DNA from 2 places in the Teredinibacter franksiae genome. Region 2 is predicted to be linked to the other one. Evidence: predicted binding sites of a transcription regulator. Region 2 holds the regulator's gene; the other holds the start of a gene.
What was found. The regulator LexA, encoded in region 2, represses DNA repair genes until DNA is damaged. The targets are predictions, from matches to a motif close to ACTGTNTNTANANACAGT.

Region 1 (11,060 bases), on a different contig from region 2:
GGCCACCGCTGGGCGTCCGTGTTGGGTGTTGAGTGCTCGATGCTCGGTGAGTAATTGCAAGACAAAAGCTGTAGAGGAGAGCGCGAGTGCCGCTCCTATAAGCAATGCAATACCGAGCCTGACGTTAAGTAGTTCATATACTAAGTAAGTAATTACCAGCGCAGTAAGCGCCAACTGGCAGATGCCAAGGCCAAAGACATGGCGTCGCATTTGCCAAAAGTGCGTAGGCCTAATTTCTATACCAATGACAAACAGCAAAAACACAATACCCAGCTCGGCGAGGTGTTGTATGTCGTTAAAATTACTAAAGTAACCGATGCCTGAAGGGCCCAGTGCTACCCCTGCGAGTAGGAAGCCCGGAATGGCACCCAGCCTAAGTGCCTGGAATACAGGAACGGTGATAACCGCTGCAGCCAGTAAAACGATGGCGTCGATCAGGTAGTGCATCCCCTGGTGCTCCTTGTATACGAATATACAGAGAAAAAGACATCTTCTACAAATAGAAGTATGGCACTTTTTTCATTCGACTATAATTATGATTTGTGGGGTTAATGTTTTCTCCGAAGCTCAAGCTTTTACGCGCGAGAGTTGTCTATAGGTTACGCAGACTAAATTAGAGGTTCCCTAGACCAGACAGTTATGATGTTACGTATTATATTGTCAATACTGGCTTTCTGCCTCATGTCTATTTGTAGTGCAGCGGACACACCGCCGACAGCTGTTTACCATCTGTGGGCTGGATCTAATTCACCCGCGAGGTTGGGCTACGAACTTCCTTTAATTAGGCTTTTGCTCGACGAAACTCTAGCGCAGTACGGGCCGTATGAGTTACACGTACATCAGTTGGAACACAGTTATCTTGAGTCTTATGAGCGTATTGATAAAGGCAAATTTGATTTTGTTATAGCGCCCGACGGTAAAGGCACCATACCGGAGAATACGAAAATCAGGCGTATTCCCCATAAGATCTGGAACGGCTATTTGGGTTACCGGCAGATTGTTGTACGTAAGCACCGTTTGGCAGAATTTGAAGGCGTGGAGTCATTGGCTTCCCTGCGGCAATTTAAGATTGGGCAGGGAGAAAACTGGCGAGATAACCAGTTTTACGCCAGAAACGGCGTTAAACTGGTTGAAGCCAAAACTTTTTCGGCTCTGTTCAGTATGTTGAAGCACAACCGTTTTGACTGTGTACCCCTGGGTATTAACGAAGTGGATGCCACTGTGCAGGAGCAAAATAGCCAGGGTGGTGATTTTGTGATCGTGCCAAATTTGATTCTGCGATACCCATTGGAAGCGTACCTAATGGTTAGCGCTTATAAACCACAGTTGGCGAAGCGCTTATCCGCTGGGTTTGAAATAGTAAAAGCCAATGGTAAACGTAAAGTGCTATTGGAAAATTTTATGCAAGATAAGCTCAAGAAGCTTGATCATCCAGGGGTAGTTATTCTCGATTTGAATTAGTTGCCGTCTTTGCTCTGTTTGCCTGCGTTGATAGGCTTAGATTATTTCCAAGTACATTATTCGATCTTGCAACATTCCCCAACTATTCCCGCCCATCTAGCGCGTCGTATATAACTTAGTTTAAGTGGGGCGCGATGCGGCCAATTTTTTGGTTATATGACGCCTTGTCAATTACTCGAAGTAACTATACTGGTCTATTAGCCCAGTTGATAAATAGCATTTCCTTACCTGCATATCTATTGCTGATCAGAATAACGTGGCTTTGTGTGTTCTTCTTAGCACGCCTGGTCTTGGTGAATTTTAGAGTGGTGTGCCAGCGTATGGCATTCAAATATTTCAACTTTTTAGTGCTATTGCTCTGCGGCGTAAACACGCTAGCTACTGAGCAGGCAGGCGCACCTGACAAGTACAGGCTTTGGGCCGGGGGTAGTTCGCCTGCGCGCCTTGGCTATGAAACCAAGCTGATAGAACTACTGCTTGCAGAAAGTGAAAATCGTTTTGGCCCCTATGAACTCGACGTTCATTCCGTTCAGTATTCCCGATTTGAAGGCTTGAAGCGTATTGAAGATGGCCGCTTTGATTTTGCTTTAGTACCTCAGTGGGATCAACAGCATGAAAAGAAAACACAATTTATTAGCGTGCCTTATCCAATTTGGAATGGCTTTCTTGGTTATCGACAATTGATTGTTCACCGCGATCGATTGGATGATTTTTCGAGAATTCGTTCGCTGGCAGACCTGAAAAAATTTAAAGTGGGGCAGGGGGAAAACTGGCTTGATAATAGATTTTATCGGAAAAATGGTGTTAGAGTTATTGAGGCGCAAACCTTCCATAGCTTGTTCCCAATGCTCAAGCGAAAACGTTTTGATTGTGTTCCCCTTGGTATAACCGAAGTTGACGGCACGTTAAAGGACATTAATAGTTTAACGAATGATTTTGCCGTAGTGCCTAAGCTGATGCTTCACTACCCGTTTTACACTTATTTAGTTGTGGGGCGGAAACAAGAAAAACTTGCCAATCGTCTGGGTTCGAGTTTTGAATCTATAATTGCTGATGGTCGTTATAAAGCTCTTTTAGAAGAGTTTATGAGTAAAAAGCTGCGTATTATTGAAGATCCTAATACTGTATTAATTGAAATACGTTAACAGCTTTTATCTTTTGAAACTATTTAGAGGTTTGCGAGCATTGGTATTCATCTCGAATAATAAGACGTTTGTTTTCAGCGTGTTTTATCATTCGTACATTTGTTGTGATTTGTAACCCAATCCAGCCCGTAATAACCGTAATGCTAGTAAAAAATATCGCGCTATGTGTTAGCCAGTGGTCTACAGCTTTGTTGAAAAAGTCGGGTAGTAGCCATTTGGTCCCCTCTGCAATCCAAGCTCGCCAGCCATCTAAAAGGGCTGCTGGTTCGGTGCAATACTGATTTAGGTATTCGGCGTAGCCGACAATCGCTATAACTATGAGTAGTTGAAGAATGTAAAGCTCTTTAAGTAGCTCGATGCAGTATTGAATGGAGCGTGTAGAGGTATGCCATGACTTGTTACTGGAAACATCGATAGGCTTCAGTGGCTGAGCTTGATTGTTGACAACCTCGAATGTATTGGGTAGCAAAATGGGTGCATAACCAGCCGTTCGATAATGCATACGACTAAGCACGGCCTCGTGTATTTTTATATGTTCCATCATCGGTTTTTGGTTTTTTTCATTATGGCAAAGGCTGTGAATTTCCCTTGGATGATATCGATAAAACATGCCTAACCCGCTACGTGAGTCATGCATTATGTCGTGCGCATTTGCTGCCGCCCGTATGCTATCCAGTGAGCCATTTATCAGTTTTAGCCCGGCTTGAGTCGCCTTCTCCAATATCCAGAGTAGGGGAACATTGGTTATACCGCGGCGATTGTAACCACCACCTACATCGGTATGGCTGCCCGTAAACCATACTTGTTCTACGGTTACCTTGGCCTGGACTATTGTTTCGTCAAGCTCGTTCCAAATACGCGGCCAGAAAGATGTTCTTGCATCATCTATAGAAAGGGCCTGAAAAGCCTGCTTTACGTTTGGTGTGAGCTGCAGTTTATAGTTCCGGTAATGGAAAAAGTGGTTCAGCAGGTTGTCTAGGCCTTGGAGTGTATTGTCAATCAGCCATGAGATGGGGCCTGTGACATCCGTTTTTTTAGGCATTCCCAGTGCTGCAACGGTATCCCAGGCACCAATAAATTCGATTTTAATATCACGTCGTTCGAGTGAAATACCTTTGATGCTTTCAGCTAACGGTATGGGGCGCGATGTTGTTTTGCCTTGTCGCTTGAGTTGGGCTTTTCGGGATTTATAGGCGCCTATAAGGTTTTTAACTTGAGCTTTGAGTTTTCGATCGCTGGTTTCATTGCGTGCATCGAGCAGGCCGCAATCGTAAATAAAACCATTGAGAGCGCGAACGGTTGCCGCTCCACGGCTGAAACCAAACAGGTATACTTTGTCTTGCTCTGAATTGTAGTTTTTACTGAGAAAGGTGTAGAGGTCGCATACATTGCGCTCAAAACCAAAGCCAAATGCGCCCGCAATTGCACGTAAGATTTTATTGGATGATGAGCCTACGCCATTGTCGTAGAAGGTGATTTGTTCGATGTCGTTATCGTGGATATCGATAGCGTGGTAAGTTTTGTATACATTGCTATCTGGGGTATAGCCACCTTTACTTCCGGTTCCATCTGCGCATAAAACAATATTTCTTGTCATTATTGTTGTTCCCCAGAGTCTCTTTTTGTGCATTATGCACAGGAGCGAGGAGACTGTACATGGCTGTTTGAAGTAAACAGTATAGCGGTCTTGGTTTGTATTCTACCCTTTGGGGGTGGCGAGTAACGGCTCTACTCTTTGGTCGTTATATATTGCTGGGATTTTTCAAGCGCATTTTGCGCTTGTTCTTTTTCTTTGCTTTGCCCCCAGTTTTGGCTGGCGCGAAGGAAGCGTGTGGCGGCCTGATAGCGAAAGTATTCAGCTTCGTCTGCCTTTTTATTCTGCTTGGCGATTTCTAGCAGGTTAGTTGCTATTGTCGCTGCCTGCTTCCATGCTTGAGCTGACTCTTTAAAGCTGGCGGCTTGCGCGTAGGCATAGCCTACCTGCTCGTAAAGGCCCCCGGCAGAATTCAGTAGTGCATTAGCCAATGACTTGGCTTTATCGGTGTCCTTGGTAGAAGCCCTTAGGCGGTTACCTTCTACTATAAGTTGACTGGCAATACCTGCAATATCGATTGAATAACTGCGCCAGGCCTTTTTTACTTCCGAGGTATTATTTGATTCGTTGAGAAGTTGCACCAGTTGTTTCTGGGTGTTGAAGTGAAGTTCGGTGTTTTGTTCCAATAAACGTAATCGCAACTCGATAGCGTCGAATGCGTGATTGTCGATTTTATGGGCAATAAACGCCAAGTCTTTGTTGATGGACCAAAGTACGGCAGTAGATTTGTATCCCACGAGTTTAATGATGTTTGATTGTTCCCTGCTGGTTTTCTCCGTATCGAGCGACAAAGTGACGCGTGTGGCATCTGGTCCGTGTACGGAACAGTAACCCGTTTCGTCTAGAGAGGTTTTTTTACATTGTTTCTGCAGAGCGTTTTCCTGCTTCTCACACATGTCTACCCAGGTTGCGGAGGGCAATGAGGTGCAGTCACAACTGACGGCAGCACATTCTGTTGCGGTATTGCCTTGTATAGGGAACCAAGCAAATAGAGCTAGTGCAACGTATTGGCGGAGCCTGAGTGAAGATAGGTGAATGTGCACTTTCATAGGTTAACCCCTAGTGTCGCAATACGCTTTTTGATTGCTCTAAAGCATAGCTCACTGCACTGGCGATTGCTTTTCTGCATGATTCAGCAGAACCGTATTAATCGATGCCATTCAGTCTTCTCGGTAGGCCGGTATTTTTACTCCAGAGAATGAGGTGGTTTGTAGTTGATTTTGATCATGGCGTGTCAAATTTTTTTACATTTTTTGCTCGTGCTTTTTGCGGCTTGTCGAAAAGAGTAGTTTCCTCATTGATCGGTGGTTACTGGCGGCTAGTGGTAGCGCGTTAAATTGCTCGAGGTGTTTTATTTGAGAGGTCTTCACCGTTATTTAGTTAACGTTTATTTGGCCCACCGTTGTGTTGGTGCATAAAAAGTTAACATGTTTTTTGTGATTAGAGTTGGCGCGATTTGTAGGGGGTTACCTGCAAGCAGCTTTTTGGGAGTCGTTCATCTAAATGTCAAATGGTTATAGGCGTGCCAGTATGTAGGAGATTTTTACATATGTACTTCTCTTTTATGGGGGCTGTTCTCGTAACCTGTTGAAATATAAGGGTAAATTTAGTTGGCCCGATATTTGCTTTTATGGTTGCATGCTCATGGGTTGCACTATCGTGACTTTGTGCATGGACATTTCAATTTAAAACGGAGATTACACATGAAATTTGCACGCTACATATTACTGGCTGCTCTTGCTACCACCGCTTCGGTTGCTAATGCAGCTGTTATCCGCGTTGCTGATGATGCGTTCACTGCAGATGCTGGACTCATCACTTTTTCTGAATTTGCAATGGGAACAGTTAACCCTGTTTATACTCCAGCCGATTACGGCGCTGATCCTACTGGTGTAACCGTGACTTTCGGCGGTTGGTTTGATGGTCAGTCTTTGGGCGGTGCCGGTGATTGCCCCGCTGGTGCCCAGTTAAGCGGTTGTGTTATTGGCACACCAGACGCTGGCCTTAGCCTTGATCCTAGCGCTTCGCAGTCCTTTATTACTGCCGATGGTGCTAACCCAACTAGCCCAGTTCTTTCTGGTACTCCGCGTTTCAACGGTGCTATCTCCATGATTTTCTCTGAAGATATTGCTGGTGTAGGCCTTGATGGTGGTTATTTCAACGCTATTGGTGGTACAGCTATTACGGCTTTTGCGCGTGATGGCAGCATCATTGGTACGGTTGCTAACGAAGGTTTGGGTATTGAGTTCTTAGGTCTGGTTTCTGATCTGGGTAATGAAATTGCTGGCCTGCAGTTTAGTTTGGTTGGTGCTGAGCCTGCTGGTTTCGCTATCGATAACCTGCGTTTTGGTTTTGCTGACCAAGTTATTGCTGATGTACCTGAGTCAAGCTCTCTCGCGCTGTTGGGGTTGGGTTTGTTGGGTCTTGGTTTTTCTCGCAGACGTATTCGTAAGTAGTTATATACTTTTACTCTAAAAAACTGCGTAGTTTTATACTGCGCAGTTTTTTTTTGCTCTATCTTTAAGTTTGCTAAACAAACACACCCTGCACAAACCAGCTTTTATTGAGTTGGTCATAAAATATCCATAGCCTCAGGTGGTCATCACGCCGGGCAATAAAGTAGTCGCGGGCGGTAGGCGATTGCCACCAGTTACCCTCAATGCGCTCTGGCCCCTGTAGTAATTCTAAACGACCGCGCCAGAAAAGGTATTGCTGGCGTTGCTGTACCGGCAGAGGGGGCTCAAACAGCCAGCTTGGGCGCACGGCTGTTGTAGTCGGGGTGGGGCTAGGTTTAGTGTTGTGGGCTATTGAGACTTTCTTTTGGCTTTTTTCCGGAATATGACTGTCGGTGCAGGCTATCTTGAAGAGCGCATCTTCGCCCAATCGTGCCTTGAGTTTTGCTGTGGTTACGGTGAAGTCATGGTTGAGTTTATCTCGCCGGGCGCTAGTGTCGCCGTCAAAATTTAGGCTGTGACTGCTGGCGTGTAATGGCATGCTGTTGCTACACCGTAGTTCCAGAGTATCTACCTCAAAATTCAGTGTCTGAGCGTCTAATTGAATGCGGGAAAGTTCCAGCAGTAGGGGCCATTGGTCTTGGTTTTCACTGGTATGAACCTCTAATTGCTGCTTGTGGTGATAAATATCCATTAATACCCAATCAATACTCTGGCACTGACGTTGGCGGTTGTATAAATAGCGACTTAGGTTCTGCAGCAGGTATTCCATGGGGGGCATGAGTTGTGCGCTGTTCGTTATGGGGTAGTCAAACTGAATGCTATCGTGAAAAAATTCTTCGGGTTGAAAAAGGGTTGTCGGTTTTTCAAAAAGGCTGGGTTGCAGGGTTACCTGATCGATATCGAAGATGTCGGCTATTAGCTGAGAAAATGCCTGGCCCCAGCGTTTACGGAAGCTCGCTAGAGATTGAGTATTAATTTGCCGCACAATATCACCCAGTGAATTAAACCCAGATTTTTTTAACGCGGCTATATGCGTCTGTAGTTGGGTGTTTGAAATGGTGTGTTGTGGGCACTGGGCAAGCAAGGTACTGTCGAGTGTTTGCAATTGTTCGATAACATCTGTGCGCGTGTGTGGTTTTTCGTTATCCGGTATTTTTTTTTGTTTATCAAACGATAATAACCAGGCCGCTTTGCTGGTATGGCCTGTACCTAGGCAGTAATGAAAATTAAATGTCTGCAGTTCCTGCTGTATTAAAGTAATAATGTTACCTAGCCCTTTAAAGAGCGTGAGTGAGCGGGAAACTTCAATGAGTAATCCGCTGTGGGTATTAGGGTTTGGCGTTTGCTTTTCAATGTAGGGTGTAAAGCTATACAGCGTATTGGCTAGTTGGTGAATGGCCGCTTTTTCTATTTGGATGTCGCGCTCCAATAACTGGCTCTGTACTAATATTTGAGCCGTTGTTACCGACATATGTTGTTTTATACCTTGGTTAACGGCATTCGGATTAGCACAAACAACCTGTTGCTTGTGGGTAACAATAATAGCGGTGTCGGCGCCTTCATTTATGCGGCTGTTAACGGCAAATACTTCTAGTGGCAGTAATGGAAAGCGGAGGGCGATCCAGGTTTTGGCGACGTTTTTTTTGTTGGCCACAGCGGTTACCCCTAATAATAGCGGCGTTTTAAGGGTTGCTTTTCCGTGCGAATGGGCACAAGCGTTTGGTGTGGATGGTAAATGGGAAGTAAAGGTTCGTTAATGGCGGCAGGCTGAAGGGGGTTTTTGTCGCTCGTTAATAGTGGGTGTGGAAGCAGTGCCTGCCAGGATTTTGGTAGCGGAATTAGAGCTGGCTGAGTTTTATTATGCTGTAATTGACCCCGCTGCTTTAGCAGGGTAAGGCTTAAATTTTCTTTTCCTAAGGTGACCTCTAAGCGTAGAGCCGCAGGTGAGCTTTGTTGTTGTGCCTGCGTATGACGGAAAATAAAATACAGGCCAGTGCCATTGGTTGTTGCCAATTGGCACTTGCGTAACTCACTGTAATTTAGGGCCTGTTTAGGCTGCCATGCCATTATTACGCTGCAGCTACTGGCGCGGGCTAGCTCAACAAAGCTGACAATAAAGTCGGTTTTATTTTTTACCCGAATAATCAATAATTGCTCGAGTGTAATCCCCAGTTGCGACAATCCTTGCGCAAAGGGCAATGCGGGAGGGTTCAGTAGTACGGCGTAGGTGCTGGTGTTGTTCAGGCATCGCTTTACGGCAGGCGACAATAATAGCCACTCACCTCCGCTGTTGGTGGTCTGACACATACTAGGCGGGTAAATTTCAACCAGGCTACCAAGCGGCCAGCCGTTGTTAAGTAGCCGATTATTAAGTTGGCTATGACCGGTATCTATCACCTGCCGTACCGTTTTTTTCTGGCCGTGGCCGCGCCATATATCGTCGCGTTGGAGCAATTGCTCCAACGTTGGAGGTGCCTTTTGTTGTGGGCATTGGTTCCTCATGGGCTCAAACAGCCTTCTTTGTTTCTATAGGGTGAATGTGGTGTGGAGCACGGGGGCTTATCTCTTTACTTTGTGTGCCGTGATAACTGTTTGTATATACAGTATACCCGTATTATTGATCAGGCAAGTATGAATTTTAATATGGTACGTTTTGGGGTGATAATGGTGCCTAGGTAAGATATACCCAGAACCCTATTCAAAGAGAGCCATAATGACCAAGCTATACGGGGCAATAGAAGCGGGCGGCACTAAGTTTGTTTGTGCGGTGGGCACGGGGCCGCAAGCGCTAGAGGAGATTCGTTTCGCTACCACTACGCCGACAGAAACTCTGCAGCGAGCGATCGAATTTTTTATGCCCTACAGGGCTGAGCTCAAATCTTTGGGAATAGCGAGTTTTGGCCCTATAGACCTAAACACTCAATCCCGCTCCTGGGGTTATATTACCTCCACACCCAAGCCAGGTTGGGGCAACATTAATGTTGCTGGCGCCTTTAGTGCGTTGGCTGTTCCTATCGCGTTTGATACGGATGTGAATGCAGCGGCCCTCGGTGAGGGTTGCTGGGGGGCGGCTCAGGGTCTGAGTGACTATCTCTATATCACCATCGGTACCGGTATTGGCGGTGGTGCGGTGGTAGGCGGCAGGTTACTGCACGGCCTAATACACCCAGAGATGGGCCATAGTTTTTTACCTAAGCTGGAGCATGATGGCTACAAAGGTCGGTGCCCCTATCATGCCGACCGCTGCTTTGAGGGGTTAGCCTCCGGCCCCGCGATTGAAGAGCGCTGGCAGGTCTCTGGTGTTGAACTACCCACCGACCACCCCGCTTGGGAGATGGAGGCCGAGTATATTGCTATGGCTTTGTCCGGGGTCACATGCACACTATCACCGCAGCGTATTATTGTGGGTGGTGGGGTTATGGGGCAACCGGCGTTGATTAATCGTGTACGCGACAAGCTGCAGGGGTATTTGAACGGTTATATTCAACATCCGGCTATTATTGAAAATATGGAAAATTATGTGGTATTACCTGGCTTGGGAAATAGGGCGGGTATCCTTGGTGCTTTGGTATTGGCGAAGCAGGCGGAGACATAAGCCGTTTGAGTTCTCAGGTGAGGCGCCATAAACGGTACGAAATAGAGAGGTTTGAATGTCGAAAATCAAAGTGGATCACTTTTCTGATGTGCTCTGTATTTGGGCCTACGTGTCACAAATTCGGGTAGAAGAATTACTAACCGAATTTGGTGACAAGGTAGAGGTGGATTATCACTTTTTCCCTGTGTTTGGTGATGTTCCTGGGAAAATGGAAAAAAGCTGGGGTGATCGTGGAGGCATCGAAACCTATAATGCCCATGTACAATCTGTTGCGGATAAATTCGACCATCTCGATATTCATCCAGATGTCTGGGTAAAGAACACCCCGCAATCATCACTGCCGGCGCACCTCTTTCTTGCCGCAGCGAAAATGGCCGAGTTATCGGGGTTGGCAAGGGAGGGGCCTTTACCCAATTTATGCAAAAAATGCGAAGAGCATTCTTTGTTGAGGCGCGAGATATTTCCAACCGCATGGAGCTGTTGGCCATTGCCGAACAGTCGGGTTTACCTATCGATGTTATCCGTACCAGTGTCGATAGTGGAAAGGCCCATGCCAGCATTTGCAGTAATATGTATAAATCGGTGGAGCTGGGAGTTAAATCTAGCCCTACGCTTATCTTCAATGAGGGGCGGCAAAAACTTTCGGGCAATGTAGGGTATCGCATTATTGAGGCGAATATTCGCGAGTTGTTGGAAAACCCTGCTGGCCAGCAGTCTTGGTGTTAAGGGAACTGCCGAGCAAGCTTAAGTTGAAATGATGGCATTAAATAGCGGTTAAAAATAAAAACAAAAATAAAAATAAAAATGGG
Region 2 (11,060 bases):
GAAAAACACCGACAGCAAAATAGAACTCCTGCCCATCCAAATAAAACGCTCTTTAATGAGCGTGCTTGCTTTTGCAACATTGACCACCACAGGCATCAGTAAAACCGTTGCGCAAGGTTTGTTAGACGTACCGCTCTATGAAGACTGGTATCAAGTTGAAATGGTTATTTTTAAGCGTGCCGACAACGCCAGTGAGAGTTTGCGTGAAAATTGGCCAAAAAACCTCGCCTTGGCGTTTCCACCGAATGTTCAACACCTTTTTCAAGCTAATAAAGAAGGTACTACCGAAGCAGACGCTATTGTAGAAAGCTCCACCGAAACTCATACACTTGCCACTGAAGGCGCCACTAGCGACGAAATACGATCAAGCAGTAATGCCCACACACCTTTCGAACGGCTGAGCGAAGAAGGCTACATCATCAAAAATGCCGCCAGAGCACTGAAGCGGGAATCAGGCGTTGCCGTACTTTTTCACGAGAGCTGGTTACAACCAATGAAATCGCTCAAGGATGCACCGGCGCTAGTCATTCGCGGGGGAGACACTTTCGGCGAACATCGTGAACTTGAGGGTACCGTTACACTCAGTTTAAGCCGCTACCTTCATATCCACACAGATCTTTGGCTAACTCAATTCGTAGCCAATTATGGACAACAGAGCGAGCACTGGCCCGAACTGCCAGCGCCCCCCACAGCCATTGAAACCACAGTCTCAAACGCGACTGAAACGCCCGCTTTCGACGAAGCGATCGAACTTACCGATAACAACGAAACATTGGTTATTGATTTAGCTGGGCAAGACTCTTTTACAACAGGCAATAGCAGCCACAACCTAGACACTGGCCTGAACAACTTTACCAGCCTCGCAGACGAACCGTTTTTAATTAAAGAAATTATTTCGCTTAATCAGAAGCGCAGAATGCGCAGCGAAGAATTGCACTACATAGACCACCCCAGAATGGGGATATTGATAAAAATTATCCGCTTCACGACCGAACCGGAATTGCAGGAGTAATAAGACACAAGCACGCTTCAGTCTAAGACAAGCTGAGCCCGCGAATCACCTGTAAAACGCATTGATTGAAAAGCGTGAGCTACACACCTCTACAGATTCTCAGTATTACACCGAAAACCTGTAGCGGTTGTAGAAATCATAAAAGAATTTAAAAGGCCTTTAAAGGCAAGCAACATCCTCTGCCTGCAGCCCTTTATCGCCAGTTTGGAGCTCAAATTCTACTTTTTGCCCCTCACTGAGAGAGCGATATCCATCTCCCCGAATATTACGATAGTGTACAAAAATATCTTCTGTTTCTTCGCCACGCGTTATGAAGCCGTAACCACGTGCATTATTGAACCACTTGACAGTGCCGAGTTCTCTATCAGCCATGTCCACACCTCTTAAGTCTGCTTTTTTATTATGTTAACCAATGATAAATCCCCAGCCCAAATATACAGGGCCGACAGTGCACTGGAACTAACAACATCAGACCATCATTATTATTCCATACCACGGTATGGGTTATGTGTGGTCAATTTATTCCGACTGCAGCACCAAAAAGGATCATAGGACATTAAGGTAAAATCTAATTAATGTCTAGACCAAAGTAAGGGCCGAAATGAGGGCTGTTCGAACTTTTGTGATTTTCTCCTCTAAAACGGCTTTCATATCATCCACGGATAATGGTGCCACCTGAGAATCGTTCTCTTCAGCGGTGTTTTTCGTGCTACAAATTCCTGCGGCCCAATTACACACAACGCATATAGAAAGATAACTTATATTTTTTTCACGCGCTAAAACAGCTTCTGGCATCATTGTCATTCCAACCAGATCACAACCATCGCGCTGAAGCTTCTGAATTTCTGCTGCGGTTTCTAATCGTGGCCCCTGCATGCAACCATACACACCATTACTAATTACCTTTAAGCCCTCCCGCCCCAAACAATCAAACATTTGTTTGCGAAAACTGCTCTGTAAAGGGTAGGAGAAATCGACGTGACACATTTCATCTTCAAACTCATCGAAAAAAGTGCCCTCTCGCCCCCAGGTGTAATCCACTATCTGGTCCGGTAACACAATATTACCAGGTGCACACGCATCACTAATGCCACCGACAGCATTAACGGCAATAATCGCATCCACCCCTAACGCGGCCAGCGCGTCAATATTGGCTCGGTAATTTATTTTGTGCGGAGGACAATGATGAGCGGAGCCGTGTCGGGGCATAAAAAAAACACTGCGACCGGTTAAAACTGCACGGCGTAATTCAATGGGAGTATCACTAAAACGGGTCATTTGGCTCACCGATTCATTACGCCCCAACTCAGGGAACTCATAAAAACCGGAACCACCGATTACAGCAATTTTTTTCATGTTCACTATACTCAACCGCACTTACTTTTTTAAAACAAATATTCCCGGCGCGTTTCGGTAATTACCAGCGAAATCCATTCCCATGCCCACCACAAATTTATCCGGTATACTTAGCGCATAAAAATCTGGCTTAGCTTTGCAGGCTTCACCCTCACTCTCTTCCAATTGCTTCCAGGCAAGTACAACGCTCTCTACAGAGTTGGCCCCCTGATCAACACACCAAGCTTTAACCTCCTCTAGCGTAATACCTTGATCAAAAATATCATCAAGGAGCAGAACGTTTGCTCCTACTAAAGAAGCTCTAGGCTTAGAATGCCAACGTAAATCACGACCGGTTTCATGCTCCCTGTAGCGTGATACACCAACGGAATCGAGCTGTAGAGCAAAAGATAATTTCGGCAATAACATTCCAGCAAAAACGATGCCGCCATTTAATAACGTTAGCGCGACAATTTTTTCACCACTGAAATTTTCAAAATGTTTATTTAGCACATCCGACAATACCTCTATTGCCGCTACCGACTGCTCATAAGAATATAATGTGTCCGCTTGGGCCAACAAACTATCCATAACTAGTCAGCCACCATGCCGCCGGTTTCAGGGCCAAGCGCCTGAACATTCACAGGCTCAGGAATATGTAGCGTAGTGGTAGGAAAGGCACACTCTGCTCCATGAGATTCGACAATACCGACAACTTTTAACAGTACATCCTGCTTTATTTGATGGAACTTCACCCAGTCAGTCGTATGCGTGTAACAGTAAACAAAGAAATTCAATGAACTGGAGGCAAATGAATTAAAATTCACAATAATCGTAGAATCCGTAGCCACCGCCTCATGGGCAAGCAGCATGCTTTTAACCTCACTCACAATATCACCCATTTTTGACACATCGCTGTAGCGTATACCGACGGTTTCATAGATGCGACGATTGGACATTCGGGATGGGTTCTCGACCGATATCTGGGTAAAAGTTGCATTAGGTACGTAAAGCGGTCGTTTTTCAAAGGTTCGGATACGCGTTAAACGCCAACCTATATCTTCCACTGTGCCCTCAATGTCCTTGTCGGGAGAACGAACCCAATCACCAACGGCAAATGGGCGATCCAGATAAATCATCAAGCCGCCAAAAAAATTGGCTAACAAATCTTTTGCGGCAAAACCAACCGCTATACCACCTATACCACCAAATGCCAAAACGCCGGAGACACTATACCCAAGCCCCTGAAGAGCAACCAGTAAAGAGGTGATAATAACCGACACGCGCAAAAGCTTGCCCAGCGCCATAGCCGTAGTACGATCCATTGGCTTATGACTATAATCGGGATCCATCAAATTTGATTCTGCTTGCTTGATAAAACCCGTCAAAAACCACGCAACAATAAAAACGATGCCTATGTGGCGCACATTGTCGACCGAATCTAGGATCAATGACGACGAAGCTGTACTGGCCATATCGGCGGCAGTGGTTATACCTACCCCCCAAACCAACCACTTTGCCGGCCGCTGTAACGAGCGAATCAACGCATCATCCCAAACAGTTTTTGTCTGTAGCGATTTAGCCTCCAGCTTTTGTAAAAACCGACCAAGAATAGCTGCAACCAATAAAGTAACTAGAACAACAACAAACATGTCGACGACCCAAAGGTTTTCTTTGCCGACACCCGCTACATACAAACGATTAATTTTTTCAAACAGTGCATCCATAACAAACTCGTTTTACAAATTTTGAAGAATTTCTCGAGCACCATTCCAGCGCTCAGATTGACGTAAAGCTCCCCATTCCTGGGTAACATTTGCAGACATCGATTCCAACCGAGAGGCAGGAACCTTATCTAAGCTGGTCGACAAGGTATGCAACACCTCTAAAACACCGTCGCGATTATTGCACACTAATATTGCATCACACCCTGCAGACAGCGCCGCCAGTGCACGTGAACCATAACCTCCAGCGCCGGTGGCACCTTCCATAGATAAATCATCACTAAAAACAACGCCTTTAAATTGGAGTTCTTGTCGCAGATATTGACGTATCCACCACGAAGAAAAACCAACCGGCTCGGCATCGATTGCAGGAAAAAGTATATGCGCAGGCATAAGTGCATCGAGTTCGGCTCCAAGCGCCTTAAAGGGTACAATATCGCGAGACTCCAAAGCCTTAAGTTCGCGTGAATCCACCGGCAGCTCCAGATGGCTATCCGCTCTAACACCACCATGACCGGGAAAATGTTTTCCCGTATTTGCCATCCCGGCTTCTTTCATTCCAGCCATGAATGCCCTTGCAACCTGTACCACAACGTTTGGGCTAACGCCAAAACTGCGATCACCGATAATATCGCTAAGACTCTCATCCACGTCCAAAACAGGTGCAAAACTAATATCCAAACCACTCGCAATTAGCTCCGCTGCCATTAGCCACCCAGCTTCTCGGGCGCAGCGCAAACCTTCAACGGCATCAATCAAAAATCGATTACCTACCGACTGCATAGTTGGAATACGGGTAAAACCCTCGCGAAAGCGCTGAACTCGCCCCCCTTCATGATCCACAGCAATTATTAAATTGGCATTAATCGCTTTTATCGCAGATGTCAGCGCCTGTAATTGAATAACAGAAGAATAATTACGCGTAAACAATATAACGCCGCCAACCCAAGGGTTGGAAAGTAATTCCTTATCCGAATCATCGAGGAATGTCCCCGCAATATCGATTACAACGGGGCCAAGAGTAGTTTCAGTAAACATTTTAACCTTTGCTGCTGGGGGCCTTTAAAATGGCGGCTAGCGATGGGATCATTGAATTAAGAACATCTTCCAAACCACTGTCTTGGCCATAATCGCTATTCAAAATAGCCCTAAGTGACTCATAACTTGAAAGGGTGAATATAACCGCACCGAGCATGTAATTCAGCCGCCAGTAAAAATCAACAGGCGTCAAACCTGAAACAGACGCTTGTAATAATCCTGAACAGCGGGCGTAAGTTTCTCCAAAGTTTGCGACAAGATGCTTACGCAAATGCTCCTGTGATTGTGTATACGCCAAACTTAGCAGCCTCATAATACGTTGAACCCCAACGCCCGTTTCGGCTGGCGTTTTAAGCAATGCATTCGACACACAAATCAGAACCTGCTCAACAGTCGGAGTACCACCGGCGGTATCGGCCTCTAGCTTTGTAATTTCTGAATCCAACATTTTGCAAAAAGGCCCTAAAATGCTGGTAAATACCGCCTGAATAAGCTCTTTCTTCGAACCAAAATGATAATTGACTGCCGCCAGGTTGACTTCAGCCATCCCTGTAATGGTGCGTAGAGAGGTTTCTGCGAACCCTCGCTCTGCAAATAGAATACCTGCCGCATGAAGAATTTTTTCCCCAGTTTCGCCTTGAGCCATTGTTTGAATCCTCCGCTGAATCTTAGTAATGAGGGCTGGATCGCAGGCAATCTTGCCTGCTTCCAAAAAATCGGATGGGTTTGAATAGATTATTTTAGTATTTACGGCACGGTCTCTATAGCAGCAAATTTTATAAACACTAGGGCCCGCTTAACATTTCCCCAAAAAAAACGCCAAAAATCAATCTGTTACAACACTATCCTCATCATACCCCTAACCCTTTAAATTTTCACCCTAGTAAGACCCAACACCGTGCGAATCATGCGGGAAGGTGTTAGTTTTAAAGTAGCAATAACGGAGTTTACACATGGCCAAGATATTCCCAACCGTAGGCAACTGGTACCAAGACACCTCAAGCATGCAGGTTTTCGAAATTGTTGCCGTAGACGAACACAACAGCACAATTGAAGTACAGTATGCCGATGGCGATATTGACGAGTTTGAAATTGAATCCTGGGGGCAACTACACATAGTAACAGCTGCAGCACCGGAAGATGCGAATGCGGGTTATGGCGCGTCTTACTCAGACCCTTGGGAAGACAGCCCAAATCATATTAACAACAGCTACAGCAATCCTCTAGAGCTTATCGAACCGGAACCTTTCTCAGGTTTCGATGATTTTATGTAATTAACCGATATAGCTCAGCCAAGAAACCAAGCGCGCACCCCGCACATGGATACCGCTATGCAAAACATTAGCTCCAACCGCAATCATCGCCCCGTTGCGGTTCATCGGCCTGTTATTTCAGGCTAAAATCACCTTTACTTTTCAGCACCTTCTTTTTTCGAATCGTCGAAAATGGGTCCTCCTCAGCTGGCTTCGCCTCCTCCTTGTGCTCCTCCACAGAAGCCGAGCCCTGTTGACCGTGCTTTTTTTTGACCTGTAAAAAAGGGAAGTTAATCAAGTAGTAAATACCTGTGCCTAAAAACAGAACAGCCCACTTCACTAGAAATGCCCATGCCAGAGCACCCTCTTTTTCCACCGCCCGCGCGTAAACAAAATAATCGTCGTGCACCAGCGAAACGACAAAATAAAACACAAACAGAGAGAGCGTAGAAATAATTGCCCGCCGGTAACGCTTGAAAAAAACCGTGGCAACAAAGGATTTTGCGAGAAACCTAAACATAGGAATTTATGACCAAAAGGACAACCCCAAAGCGGCAAGAAGTACAATAATCGACCGATCTTTCAGTTCACTCTTCAACTTGTCCTCCTCCTCTTTAACAATAGTTTCTAATATTTCAGGGGCGTAATCGTCTGGTGTTTTCCCATGTAAGTATATGCGTGTTTTGGCGCGCGCTATCGCTTTTTCCCTGATACGAATATCAACCCTCTCTTTTAACCTAGCAAGCTTCCCTTTTACACCAAGGGTGATATTAGGAAACCTAGATTTTTTTAATTCAGACATTGCTTACTCCATACAAGGAGCTTAAGTTTAACAGACACATCCACAACACCACCAACCTGAGCCTTACCTTGGCTGGATTAGCGTTAAAAGGTTGCATGCTGGACAATACTGTATATAATCCCACATACTGTACATGCAAACAGACCCTACTACGTCACATCAACATCAATTTTGGTTCGCGCACCAAATTGGGGGAAAAATGATCAAACTTACCGCTAGGCAACAACAGATTCTAGAACTCATCAAAGAACACATTCAGGACACGGGTTACCCGCCTACAAGAGCTGAAATCGCAGAAATACTGGGCTTCAAGTCTGCAAACGCTGCTGAAGAACACCTAAAGGCACTTGCCCGCAAAGGCGCAATCGAAATGATCGCAGGTGCTTCTCGCGGAATACGCCTGCCCGACACACAGTCAGGCTTGCCGCTTATAGGTCGTGTAGCAGCCGGTAGCCCCATCCTCGCTGAAGAGCATATCGAAGACTATTGCGACATTCCCCACAGCTTTTTCACTCCACGTGCTGACTTCCTACTTACCGTTCACGGTATGAGCATGAAGGATGTCGGTATTCTCGATGGCGACCTGCTGGCGGTGCATAAAACAGATCAGGCTAGAAACGGTGATATTGTTATCGCCCGCATTGAAGACGAGGTAACCGTTAAACGCTTTAAGCGTGAACGCAATCGCGCAACAGTAGAACTTTGGCCCGAAAACCCCGACTTTAACGTTATCGAAGTTGATCTTCGCGATGAAAACTTCTCGATTGAAGGTTTAAGTGTCGGCGTAATTCGCCGTAGCTAAAAGGTAGGACATTATGGCAAATCCAGTAGCGAAAAACGCCCACCCGGTTAGCCCGGCAACGCAACCGCAGCCACCAGAAAAAAAGTCCTCTGGCCTGACTGAAATTGTGCTCCCTGTTAGCGGAAGCGATTTTATCGGTAATTTTGAAATGGTTTTGCCGATGCTTGCACACTTGAGCCATCAAACACAAAATCGATGGCTCACTTGGATTACCACAACTGAAATCAGCAAAGCTGACCTTTCCACCTACGGATTCCAATTACAAAACGTGCAAGTCGTTCGCGTTAACCAGAAAGACGTGAGTTGGGTGCTATGGGAAGCTTTATCCAATGGCACCAGCTCTACCGTGGTGGCCAACGTTGAACACCTATCTAAATTGGATTTTGATAATTTCGATTCGGCTTGTCGCCAGGGAAATTGCCGAGGCTTGATATTTCGATCGCGTCATTAAATCTCAGAATCACTCAAAAAAGTGCAGCCATAACAGCGATTAGTATGCGAGATTTAATACGGGGCGGGGCTTGGCGGGGCTTAATAGCGGCTGTAATCTTAGTGAAGCGTATTATCTAAAGGGGTTTCTTGCTCTTGCCCATGACCCTCTTCAACTACCTCTTCCTGAATATCGCTTGCAGCTTCAAGGCCAGCTTCTATCATGGCTTTTGCCACATCAAATTTTGCTTCATTCAAAAAGTAAAGTGACTCTTCGGAAAACTTAATTAGCACCAAAGGCTCTGAGCCCTCGGCATCTGCACGCTGCAATGCGATATCGCCATTTTCCAATTCTACAATTTCATACAATGTCGACATGCGATCCACTAACTCTATCTGCCGGTTAATTCGTTTACTGGCACGCATTATACCACTAGAGCAAAGGCTTAAGTATCGCGTTTATTGCTCGATCGATAGATCTCTGTGGCGAGTCACAATTTGCTGAAAGGACTCAAGAATTTGGCCAAGTATGCGAACATCCACTGAATCCCAGCCTATTGGCCGTTGCTCGGCAGTGCTTGCAATGAGGCCGTTGCCACCAATTCTATCACCAGCCTGGGCAAGCCCAGATTCAGCCAAAGGCACTTCAGTGCAGGAATTGGCAAGGCTTAACAAATCGTTCAACCAGGAACCCGCATCACCTAAATACAACCTCAGTTCCTGCAGTCGAAAATCGACCGTTGTATCGAGAGCCGCCAGCCGTTGAGCGAAACCACCTCCTGAGCCTGAAGACCGTGGAGTAATCTCTGAAAGGTAGCAATCCAGCGCACATGACAACTGGAGGACGGCCGCCTGCATGCAGCTCTGCCGACTGAGGGCGCTAGGCCCCTGCTCGGCGACATCTAACTGCCAGCGGGAAAATACCAGCTGCCTGTCCACACTCCTTCGATAATCTTCTGCAGACATCAAGCAGCCACTTTATTTTTTGGCTTTCTTAACGGCTGCTTTGCGCTTTGGCGCGACCTTCTTCTTCGCCGCTGCTTTTGCCGTTACAACCCACTTACCGTTTTCATAAAACGCTTTCCAGCCCGACGCTTTGCCATCAACTTCAGATTGAACATACTGCTCTTTAGTTTTACGACTATAGCGTACGAGAGTGTCGACACCATTGTCGTCTTGCGCTGGGGCAGAAAAGAGAAAATCGTATTTAGGGTCGATCTCTTCTTTATGAGGGAGCAACTCCTTAACAAACGGCGCCCGCGTTTCCCGATTCTTAGGGAATTGGCTTGCTGCCAGAAATAATCCACTAGCGCCATCGCGGAGCACGTAATGATCGTCGACTTTCTCGCAAATCAGCTCGGGCATATCCACCGGGTCCATTTTAGGGGGGGCAGCCTCACCACTTCTCAATAATTTACGCGTATTTTTACATTCGTCGCTGGTACAACCAAAATATTTACCAAAACGACCAGACTTGAGCTGCATATCGCTAGCACACTTATCACACTCAATTACCGGGCCATCGTACCCGCGAATTTTGAACGTCCCCAGCTCAACATCATAACCATCACAATCTGGATTACGACCACAGATATGCAATTTTCGCGTTTCATCCAGTAGATAGCTGTCCATCGCGGTATTACAGGTTTTACAACGGTGCTTCTGCCGCAGCTGGCGAGATTCGGCTTCTTCGTCGTCGTCGACGTTAACGGCTTCATCACCCGAAACAAGGTTCATTGTATTTTTACAGCGCTCTTTCGGTGGCAACGCATAACCGGAACAACCCAAGAATACACCCGTACTACCGGTACGAATTTGCATTTTACGACCGCAATTTGAGCAGTCGATATCGGTTTCAACAGGCTCATTTCGGCGCATACCATCTTCGCCATTTTGAGCCTGCTCAAGCTTAACCGTAAAATCGCTGTAGAACTCATTAAGTAACTCCAGCCAGTCTTTTCGCCCGTCGGCCACACCGTCGAGAGACTGCTCCATATTCGCGGTAAAGCTGTAGTCCATCAGGTCGCTAAAGCTTTCTACTAGTCGCTCGGTAACAATGTCGCCCATTTTATTGGCGTAAAATCGACGATTTTCCACATGCACATAGCCACGATCCTGGATCGTGGAAATAATGGCCGCATAGGTCGAGGGGCGCCCTATTCCGCGCTTTTCCAACTCTTTAACCAAGCTAGCTTCGGTATATCGCGCGGAAGGTTTGGTGAAATGTTGAGTAGGAAGCAACTGGTGAAGGTTGAGCGTTTCACCCACTTTCACATCGGGAAGTATTGCATCCTCCTCTTTTTTGACGGTTGGCGGTATGACTCTCATGAAGCCATCAAAGCGAATAACGCGTCCACGCGCGCGCAACTCGTAATCACCCGACGTTACTACCAGCGAACTGGAGGTGAATTCAGCGGGTGTCATCTGGCAGGCAACAAATTGATTCCAGATTAGCGTGTAAAGGCGTTCAGCATCCCGCTCCATACCTTTTAACTGAACAGGTCGTAACGTGACATCAGACGGCCGGATAGCTTCGTGAGCTTCGTGAGCTTCCTGAGCGCCATCCTTACTGGAGTAAACGTTGGGGCTCTCCGGCAGATACTTATCGCCATACTCCTGCTGCACGAAGTCTCTACAGGCCTCTACGGCGTCCTTACTTAGATTG

Region 1: a site for LexA is predicted at 9,244-9,261, ahead of imuA (translesion DNA synthesis-associated protein ImuA). Genes of this name have one in related genera too.

Annotation. Positions count from the first base shown of each region.
Region 1 covers NZ_JACJUV010000003.1:90,237-101,296, reverse strand. The annotation lists gene H5336_RS18745 (cation:proton antiporter domain-containing protein) at 1-447, opposite strand, end outside; gene H5336_RS18740 (transporter substrate-binding domain-containing protein) at 640-1,461, shown strand; gene H5336_RS18735 (substrate-binding periplasmic protein) at 1,596-2,606, shown strand; gene H5336_RS18730 (T6SS phospholipase effector Tle1-like catalytic domain-containing protein) at 2,626-4,203, opposite strand; gene H5336_RS18725 (hypothetical protein) at 4,335-5,249, opposite strand; gene H5336_RS18720 (PEP-CTERM sorting domain-containing protein) at 5,904-6,656, shown strand; gene H5336_RS18715 (Y-family DNA polymerase) at 6,730-8,310, opposite strand; gene imuA (translesion DNA synthesis-associated protein ImuA) at 8,322-9,158, opposite strand; gene H5336_RS18705 (ROK family protein) at 9,370-10,251, shown strand; gene H5336_RS23120 (DsbA family oxidoreductase) at 10,669-10,977, shown strand.
Region 2 covers NZ_JACJUV010000001.1:258,453-269,512, forward strand. The annotation lists gene H5336_RS01005 (CsiV family protein) at 1-1,012, shown strand, start outside; gene H5336_RS01010 (cold-shock protein) at 1,172-1,384, opposite strand; gene H5336_RS01015 (S-methyl-5'-thioinosine phosphorylase) at 1,592-2,368, opposite strand; gene H5336_RS01020 (phosphoribosyltransferase family protein) at 2,390-2,938, opposite strand; gene H5336_RS01025 (mechanosensitive ion channel family protein) at 2,941-4,074, opposite strand; gene nagZ (beta-N-acetylhexosaminidase) at 4,087-5,109, opposite strand; gene H5336_RS01035 (TetR/AcrR family transcriptional regulator) at 5,111-5,755, opposite strand; gene H5336_RS01040 (DUF6763 family protein) at 6,063-6,383, shown strand; gene H5336_RS01045 (hypothetical protein) at 6,496-6,882, opposite strand; gene H5336_RS01050 (dihydrouridine synthase) at 6,889-7,164, opposite strand; gene lexA (transcriptional repressor LexA) at 7,364-7,966, shown strand; gene H5336_RS01060 (SulA-like leucine-rich domain-containing protein) at 7,980-8,417, shown strand; gene H5336_RS01065 (hypothetical protein) at 8,516-8,773, opposite strand; gene H5336_RS01070 (DUF6586 family protein) at 8,855-9,361, opposite strand; gene topA (type I DNA topoisomerase) at 9,374-11,060, opposite strand, start outside.